DNA from 2 places in the Paenibacillus sp. MB22_1 genome. Region 1 is predicted to be linked to the other one. Evidence: riboswitches for the same ligand, from Rfam matches in the RefSeq annotation. Region 1 holds a riboswitch; the other holds the start of a gene.
The links. Region 1 has a riboswitch for fluoride ahead of crcB (fluoride efflux transporter CrcB). Riboswitches for the same ligand answer to the same signal wherever they lie in the genome.
Positions count from the first base shown of each region.

Region 2: another riboswitch for fluoride. It lies ahead of crcB (fluoride efflux transporter CrcB); the one in region 1 lies ahead of crcB (fluoride efflux transporter CrcB).

Region 1 is NZ_JBLADV010000001.1:1,541,519-1,545,716, reverse strand. It holds gene ACL02P_RS07175 (hypothetical protein) at 1-1,018, opposite strand, end outside; gene crcB (fluoride efflux transporter CrcB) at 1,122-1,493, opposite strand; gene crcB (fluoride efflux transporter CrcB) at 1,490-1,879, opposite strand; fluoride riboswitch at 1,922-1,983, opposite strand; gene ACL02P_RS07160 (DUF4183 domain-containing protein) at 2,033-2,446, opposite strand; gene ACL02P_RS07155 (DUF4183 domain-containing protein) at 2,660-3,391, shown strand; gene fosB (metallothiol transferase FosB) at 3,480-3,896, shown strand; gene ACL02P_RS07145 (radical SAM/SPASM domain-containing protein) at 3,953-4,198, shown strand, end outside.
Region 2 is NZ_JBLADV010000002.1:546,153-550,350, forward strand. It holds gene ACL02P_RS14255 (helix-turn-helix domain-containing protein) at 26-364, shown strand; gene ACL02P_RS14260 (cupin domain-containing protein) at 683-1,240, opposite strand; gene crcB (fluoride efflux transporter CrcB) at 1,472-1,825, opposite strand; gene crcB (fluoride efflux transporter CrcB) at 1,818-2,213, opposite strand; fluoride riboswitch at 2,267-2,326, opposite strand; gene arsC (arsenate reductase (thioredoxin)) at 2,388-2,810, opposite strand; gene arsB (ACR3 family arsenite efflux transporter) at 2,815-3,855, opposite strand; gene ACL02P_RS14285 (ArsR/SmtB family transcription factor) at 3,885-4,198, opposite strand, start outside.

The DNA of each region.
Region 1 (4,198 bases):
ACATAAATTTCTTACTGTTGCCCCGCCCGGATCGAAGCAGCCGCCCTGAACCGGGCTTTGCTACCCGCGCGCCAAACACCTGCATAAACCATTCAATGGGATAGGAGATGGACAGCAATCCGTTTTCGGATCCGGCAAAATTCACCGCAGTCGCAAGATTGCCTTTCCTCGTCAGCCACACCGAGCCGGAATCGCCTTCCAAGGAAACGGGGCGTTTGCCACGGATCACGCTTTGGTTCTTGAAGGTAATCATCCCTAAATTGCCGTAATCCCCGTAATCGACCTGCACATCGGTATGGATTGATTCCACCGTACCGGTTACAACCCCTGTCGTGCGACCCACCTTCTTAAGTCGATCACCGATTTTATAGGATCGCACATGGCCCGGGACGATCCCAAAGACAGCATAGGCTGGCTTCAGCAAAGAACGTCTCAAAGGTTTGGCGGTAGCTGCGTCGATATAATTTGCCCGTTTCCGGCTCAGCTTGACGAAACGGTCCAGCTGACCGATGCGGTCCTTAGCGATAGTCCCTCCATCAGCACCTCCCGGTTGCAGCGTGGCAGAGAATCGCCGGGTATTATTATCGACGAGGACGTGGTTGTTGCTAAGGATCAAGCGTTGGCATCCGGAAGCATCTCCGCTGACGATCAAACCAACCGTGCCGGAGGAGTCCGATGTGCCAACGCTGTAGCCGGCCATAACCGGGCGAATTCGGCGCGTGAACCTGCCGCCGTTCCCATTACCGGCCCGTTTGCAGAACCTAGGGGAACGGACGATACGAAACGGCACGCCAGCCCGAGGCTTTAGATAACGAGGTAATGCTGTGGTGCGGGTTGACTTGTTTTGTTTGGCGGCAGCGGCTGTGGTCAGGGGATCGGCATATACGATGATCGCTGCGCCGCGTTTGGGGCGTTTCGGGTCCCGCAAGCCGACGCCAACGCCATGGACTCCCTTCATCTTCAGCATCTTCCCGGCAATGCGCTGTTTCAGCAAATAAGCTCTACGAAAACTGGCCAATAGATATCACCTTTTCTCGCATATTCGCGGATTTGCTGCATTATATGCTGGCGCCGGGACGCTTGATCGTTATACGGGCCGATGCCTTTGTAATGTAGGATCGTTAAGTTGAGACAAGCCAGCTTCCCAACCATGCGCAAGCCGCGCCGAGCAAAGCCGAGGTCAGCACATATACGGCCGCCTTTTGTTTTTGCCCCTTGTTAATTAAGGTGATCGTTTCATATCCAAAGGTGGAGAACGTCGTGTAGGCACCGCAAAATCCAGTCCCCAGCATCAACCAGCCCCAGTCAGGGATAGCCTGCCGTGTGTGGAGTCCGGCTAGGACGCCAAGCAGGAGGCTGCCGCTGAGATTGATTACCCACGTTCCCCAAGGAAATTGCGAGCCGCGAGTGGCGGTTTGGGATGAGATCCATTGTCCTAAATAGTAACGAAGGAGCGTGCCGAGAATCCCGCCAAGTCCCACGATGCCGATCATGCGGAGTCCCCTGCCTTAGGAGCCTGTTGTTTTTGACCTAAGCGGACTCCAGCCCAAGCCATCAGAAGACCGCCGATCAAGCTGGTCAACAGATAGGCGACTGCCGCAGCCAGATGTCCGGTATGTATCGCATCAACGGTCTGGACCGTGAAGGTGGAGAACGTCGTAAATGCACCGGCAAATCCCGTACCTGCCCCGATGCGTATACTGGGATGGATCTTTCGCAGGGCAGCGACGGTAAACAACCAGCCGAGAAATAAGCAACCGGCCCAGTTGATGAGCAGGATCGAAAGTGGAAAAGCTCCGATGTTTGGAATCCAGAGGGACAGTCCGTACCGGAGCAGGGTTCCGAGTAAGCCACCCACAATTAATGCAAGGATGTTCAATGTGCTCTACCTCCTGAAAAAATAGACAGACTCCTACCAGAGAGTCTGGTAGGAGTCATCAGCTCAAACGAGCGGTTTAGGCGAACTCCATCGCCTTATTGCGTTGTCATTGGCAACATTTTATGCTATGAGGGGACAACTCGTCAATACAGATTACGTGATAATCGTAATGGTGGGCGCCGAAATCGTTGGCGGGGTTGTAATTGTGGAAACGACGTTGCTGAAGCTGCCCACTTCAATCTGAACGGGAACACCTGCGATCAAATCCACGGTGTCGAGCACGAGGCTGGCCGTGGTCAGCGTTGACAACGAGGATTGTTGAAGTACGCCGTTAATGTAAACGTTGAAATAATCGGTACCGGTGAGCTCAGGCAGTTCCGTGATCGGTGCGTCGGCATCGTCGACGAAGCTGGCGGCAGGAATGGTCGTTTCGGTAGCGCCGATCATGTCGGCTGTTAACGTGGCGAAGTAACGGGTGACTGTCGGCGTTACTACGGTTGTAACTTCACCTCCAGAGGCGACTGGAGCCGATGCTACTGCCGTAAATACGGGTTTAATTACAGGCATCTATCATCACCTCCTAATCTTTGAGGGTATCGAGAGTGTCCGATACATCATATATAATGATGCAACTTTGTTAAGTGACAGGGCTGACAACCTCCGTTGAATATGGATTTTTTGGACGACGGGGGAAGCCAATTGCCCAAGCGCCAAAGACGGGTTATTCATAGGATAGGTAAGTAAGAGTTGAAGAGCCATCTGGCCAGGGGGAAGCGGTGAATGGGAGCGGCAAGAGGTGCGCGCAAAAAGGCAACGCGCATGAACAAACGGCGGTATCAAGCCCATAAGGTAAAGCACTGCCAGGCATGCTCGCGTCAGCGGCGCCGGAAGCGGGTCGTGCATGCACTGCGGCTTCGTTATCTGCGAGCGTCACGGCTCCTGCACCGCTACCGCCGGTTACTTCGGCAGTATGAGCGCTTGGTACGCGCGAAGAATCTTATGCCGTTTCCTGGTGGAGTTGCGGAGGATCTGGCCGAAATGCGGGGAGCAACTGGAGCGTTGGGACCCGCAGGACCGCAGGGCGCTCCGGGAAGTGCCGGTCCGATGGGACCGCCAGGGCCGCAGGGCGAGCCAGGAGCAGCCGGGCCAATGGGGCTAACAGGTCCACAAGGCGAGCGGGGAAAGCCCGGACCACCAGGACTGCCTGCAGGCGATATTCGGGTTACCTCTACAGTTTTCCGTTACTTTTTTGCGCCGCTTGCCGATTTGACCGGGACCGTTCACATCCCTGCCAATCAATTTACGGATGACGAGGGGGAAACGCCTGCGGTTTTTGCCGGGATCGGTGGAGGGTCCTATACCAACTTATTTATCAATGGCATGCTGCAGGAAGGCAGATTGTTTGTACTGGAGCCGGAGTCTTTGACGTTGTTGCTGGGGCAGGATATGATAGGGGCAGGCACGCCGATTATAGTGGAAAACGTGCGAATCACCGCCAAAGCCACGTCCTGAACTAGGAAAATGCGAAGCAGCATGAAAATTCGTCGTGGCAGGGGGCAGGGCCTTGTCACGGTCTGTTTGATAGAGTAGGAGGATTGGTATGAAAATTAATGGCATTAATCATTTCTGTTTCTCCGTATCGGATTTGGATCGATCCATGGCGTTCTATGAGCAGGTCTTTGGAGCGACTCCCCTGGTGAAAGGACATAAGCTTGCCTATTTCGACCTGAACGGGCTGTGGATCGCCTTAAATCAGGAAGACATTCCGCGGGACAAGCAGCATCGTACATATACGCATATCGCTTTTTCGATCGATGAGGGGGATTTCGAGGCCTTTCAGAACCGGCTCCGGGAATTAAACGTTGAAGTGCTGCCAGGGCGTGAAAGAGATCAGCGCGACAAAAAGTCGATTTATTTTCTGGACCCGGACGGGCATATGTTCGAATTCCATACCGGAACGTTACAAGACCGACTGGATTACTATAAAGCGGACAAAGACCACATGATCTTTTATTAACCGCGATTCATTGATAGAATAAGACAGTAACTAAAATTTAAATGAAGTAGGTCACCATGAAAAAATTCAAAAAGTTTTATATCGAAACGACCAGCATCTGCAACCTGGCCTGCAGCTTCTGTCCGCCGACCCATCGCCAGGCGCAGTTTATCAAAGTTGAGGACTTCCGCAAGATTCTGGACGACATCAAGCCGCATACGGACTATATTTATTTTCATGTCAAAGGCGAGCCACTGCTGCACCCCAAGATCGACCAGTTGCTTGACATTAGCCACGAAAAAGGGTTTAAGGTCAACATCACC
Region 2 (4,198 bases), on a different contig from region 1:
TAAAGTTACCTGAGAGGTGGTAAAAATGAGCGATTTGCCAATGGTTATTGGAGAGCGGATACGGAATTTCCGCAAAGAAAAGGGATTGAGTCAGGAAGAATTGGCAGATATAGCCAATCTCCATGCTACATACATTGGACAATTGGAAAGAGGCGAGAAAAATGCTACGCTGGAAAGCATCGAAAAGGTGGCGAACGCTCTGGAAATTTCATTAGAAGACCTCTTTCGGTCGATCCAGCCTAAACCAAACTCTCAAGAATTCACAATTTCTCAAATCGTTACCCGCCTGCAAACACGAAGCATCGAAGATCAAAAAACGTTTCTAAAGTTGTTGGATATATTGCTGGAATGGAAAGATCAATAATCACCGACATCGTTATGATAAAGCAGTCATTGAGGCGGAGATTATCATTCCTCCTCAAACGAATGGATAAATGTCATGTTCCACAGCAAATTCCCAAGCCATCTTGTCCCAACACCGAATGCCACATGAGACACACCACCAATATCAAACTTATCCCCGCATAAGCCATCCCGAACCCCTAAATGTTGCAGGCGGCACCCCTCGTTTGAAAGCAAAAACCGCAGAACACCCCTGACGAAGGGCTCTGCGGCCACTTTTTTCCCATAATTACTTGAAAACCTGACATAACTTTGGTTTCCAACGAAACTGCCAAATCAGTCACCGATAAGCGGCCATGGCCTCGGCTTTCGTCCTGTGAACCGTGCCAAACGGATGCTCGGGCGGAGCATAAATGGAATACAGCTTCAAGGGAACATGCCCCGTATTGGTCACATTATGCCACGTCCCAGCTGGAATCATGATCGCGTCATCTTCGGACACTCTTCTTTCAAAATCCAGACGGTCTTTTCGTTCCCCCATTCGCACAAGTCCCTGTCCTTGTTCAATACGGATAAACTGGTCAACATCAGGATGAACTTCTAATCCGATATCTCCTCCTACCTCGATGCTCATCAAAGTCACTTGCAAATGTTTTCCTGTCCATAATGCGGTTCGGTAATTTTTATTTTGCTTGGCGGCCCTCTCAATATCGACAACGAACGGTTTTCCGCCATAATCTTTCAATTCGACTGGAGGGTACCCGTCGTTCCTTACATGTTGTAGCATACCGTAAGTATACGGGTGCCAGTTCCGCCAGTCATGATGAGGGGGCCAGTAACAGGGCATGGGATAGAACCACTGTGTGCTGTAATACTGGTGGGCGTAATAAGGATTCAATCCCGTGTTCACTCTCCTTCGATTGGAATTAACGGAATCTGCGACTATTTTATGCAATTGCCCAGTAAGGCGTGACAAGGGCACATCCATGGGCAAACGGAAGCATCGCGAGGAGGAGAAACCCACAAAAAACGGTGGCCATTCGTCGCCATGAAACCTGAACAGCTTAGACCTTTCCCACCTGTCGGACCAACTCCGCCAAATGGTCTCCATTTTTCATGTGTCAATAAGTCACATTCCCACACCAAATCCCAGCCATGCTGCTCCGATGCCGAGAAGGTACGTCATCCCCATGTACAGAAGGCTTGTTTTCCCTTCGCCCCACCGAAACAGGTTCACGCTCTCCAGCTTGAACGTGGAGAACGTCGTAAACGCCCCCATGAATCCCGTTCCCAGAAAAAATGCTATCTGTTCATTTAATCCACTGCTTGCGATCCATCCGAGCAAAAAGGAACCGATCAGATTCACCAACAGCGTTCCAAGAGGCAACCTGGTCGGCCAACGGGCGGAAACAAATGCAACCATCGCGTAACGAGCCATCGCTCCCAAAAAGCCGCCCGCCGCTATCCAACCGATCTCAGCCATGTCGAACCCTCTCCCTTCTCCTGTCGGCAACCGCCGTTCCCATCCAAACCAGACACAATCCGCCGATCATACTTATCCCTACATACGCAATCCCGCTCCCCCATAGTCCCTGACGGAACAATTGGACGGTTTCCACACTGAACGTCGAAAACGTGGTAAAGGAGCCGATCAAACCCGTGCTGATGCTGGTGCGAACACGAGGTGAAATGCGGTTTTTGTCCATGACCCATTGGAAAAACCATCCCAGGGCGAAACAACCGACCAGATTGACCGCCAACGTGCCAACGGGAAACGAGGTTTGCGGAACCAATTGTTGAACCCACAATCCTAAAACATACCGAAGCAAAGTGCCGATGATCCCCGCAATTCCGACCAAAAAATATGACATGCTGATTCCTCCCGAAATGCTGGATAAAAAAACAGACCCCTACCCATACACTCGTATCGGTAGGAGTCATCAGCCGTCAGGCGGTTATGGCGAACTCCATCGCCTATTTCGCGTTGACACTATCATATTCCCTATTTCATCGAAAATCAATCCCAACAGCCTGTATTCTGGTATCTATTCTCCCGTGTCGCGAAACCGCTTGATTCGTTCGCCAATCTCGTCCCGCACGCGGCGGAATACCGCCAGTTTTTCTTCCTCCGTCCCCGTTGCCTTGGCAGGATCGTCAAAGCCCCAATGCCAGCGTGTCACGTGCGGAGGTGTCATCGGGCATCGGTCGTTGGCATCGCCACAGAGCGTAATCACATAATCCGCTTTGTTTAACAGCTCGGGATCGATCACATCGGATGTCTGATTGGAGATGTCGATGCCCACCTCCCGCATGACCCGAACGGCATACGGATTGAGACCGTGAGCTTCTATTCCTGCACTGTACACGTCAAAACGGTCACCAAGATATTTTTTCCCGAACCCTTCCGCCATTTGACTGCGGCAGGAATTGCCTGTGCAAAGGAAATAGATGATCGGTTTCTCCGCCATTTCGTCAGCCTCCTTGCGTGGAAAAAAATTTGCGTTGGAAATAGAGCGACAGCTTCACCAAAGCCAGCATTACGGGCACTTCCACCAGCGGGCCGATGACCGCCACAAAAGCCGCTCCCGAATGAATGCCGAACACCCCGACTGCCACTGCAATTGCCAGTTCAAAATTGTTGCTGGCGGCGGTAAAGGAAAGCGTCGTGCAGACGGGGTAGCCTGCTCCCGCTTTTTTGCTGAGCAGAAACGACACCACAAACATGACGACAAAGTAGATGAGAAGCGGGATCGCGACCCTGAGCACATCCATGGGCAACTCAAGGATGACCTCCCCTTTGAGGGAGAACATGACCACGATGGTGAACAGCAGGGCGACCAAGGTCAACGGGCTGATCTTCGGAATGAACACCCGCTCGTACCATGCTTTCCCCTTTGTTTTCACCAGTGCATATCGGGTGATCATCCCCGCAAGGAAGGGAATGCCCAGGTAGATAAACACGCTTTTGGCGACCTCGGCCATCGTGATCTCGATGACCATGCTTTCCAATCCGAGCCACTGCGGCAAAATCGTGACGAACACGAACGCATAGAACGAATAAAACAAAACCTGAAAGATGGAATTGAACGCCACCAAGCCCGCTGCGTACTCAGTGTCCCCTTTGGAAAGATCGTTCCAGACGATGACCATGGCGATGCAACGGGCAAGACCGATCAGAATCAAGCCAACCATGTACTCGGGATAGCCCCGCAAGAAAATGATTGCCAACACGAACATGAGGAGCGGCCCGATGACCCAGTTCTGCACCAGGGACAAGCCCAGCACTTTCACGTTGCGGAACACATGGCCCAGTTCCTCGTATCGCACTTTCGCCAGCGGCGGGTACATCATCAGGATCAAACCGATGGCAATGGGAATGGAGGTGGTGCCGACCTGTAAAGCATTCAAGTTGTCCACCATGTTGGGAAACAAATAACCGCAACCGATGCCAACGGCCATGGCCAGAAAAATCCACACCGTTAAATACCGATCCAGAAACGACAACCTTTTGATGTTTTGACTGCCCATGTGATACACTCCTCTTATTCACAGCAAACATTAACCAATAGTCCCTGTTTTTCTAGCTCTTTCAATTCATCCGACATGTCGGGCAACTGCCTCAACACCAATCCAACCTGTTCAAGAACTTCACGGTTCAGAGAGTAAAACACCCATTGCCCTTTGCGGCTCTCCTTGACTAACCCCGCCGTTTTCAATCGGCTTAAATGTTTGGAAACCGCTGGCTGGGAGATCTTGAACACAGGAACGAATTCGCATACGCAACAATCCCGATGCTGGAGTATTGCGAGCATTTTCAAACGGGTGGGATCGGCCAACGCTTTCAGCATCTCCGCCA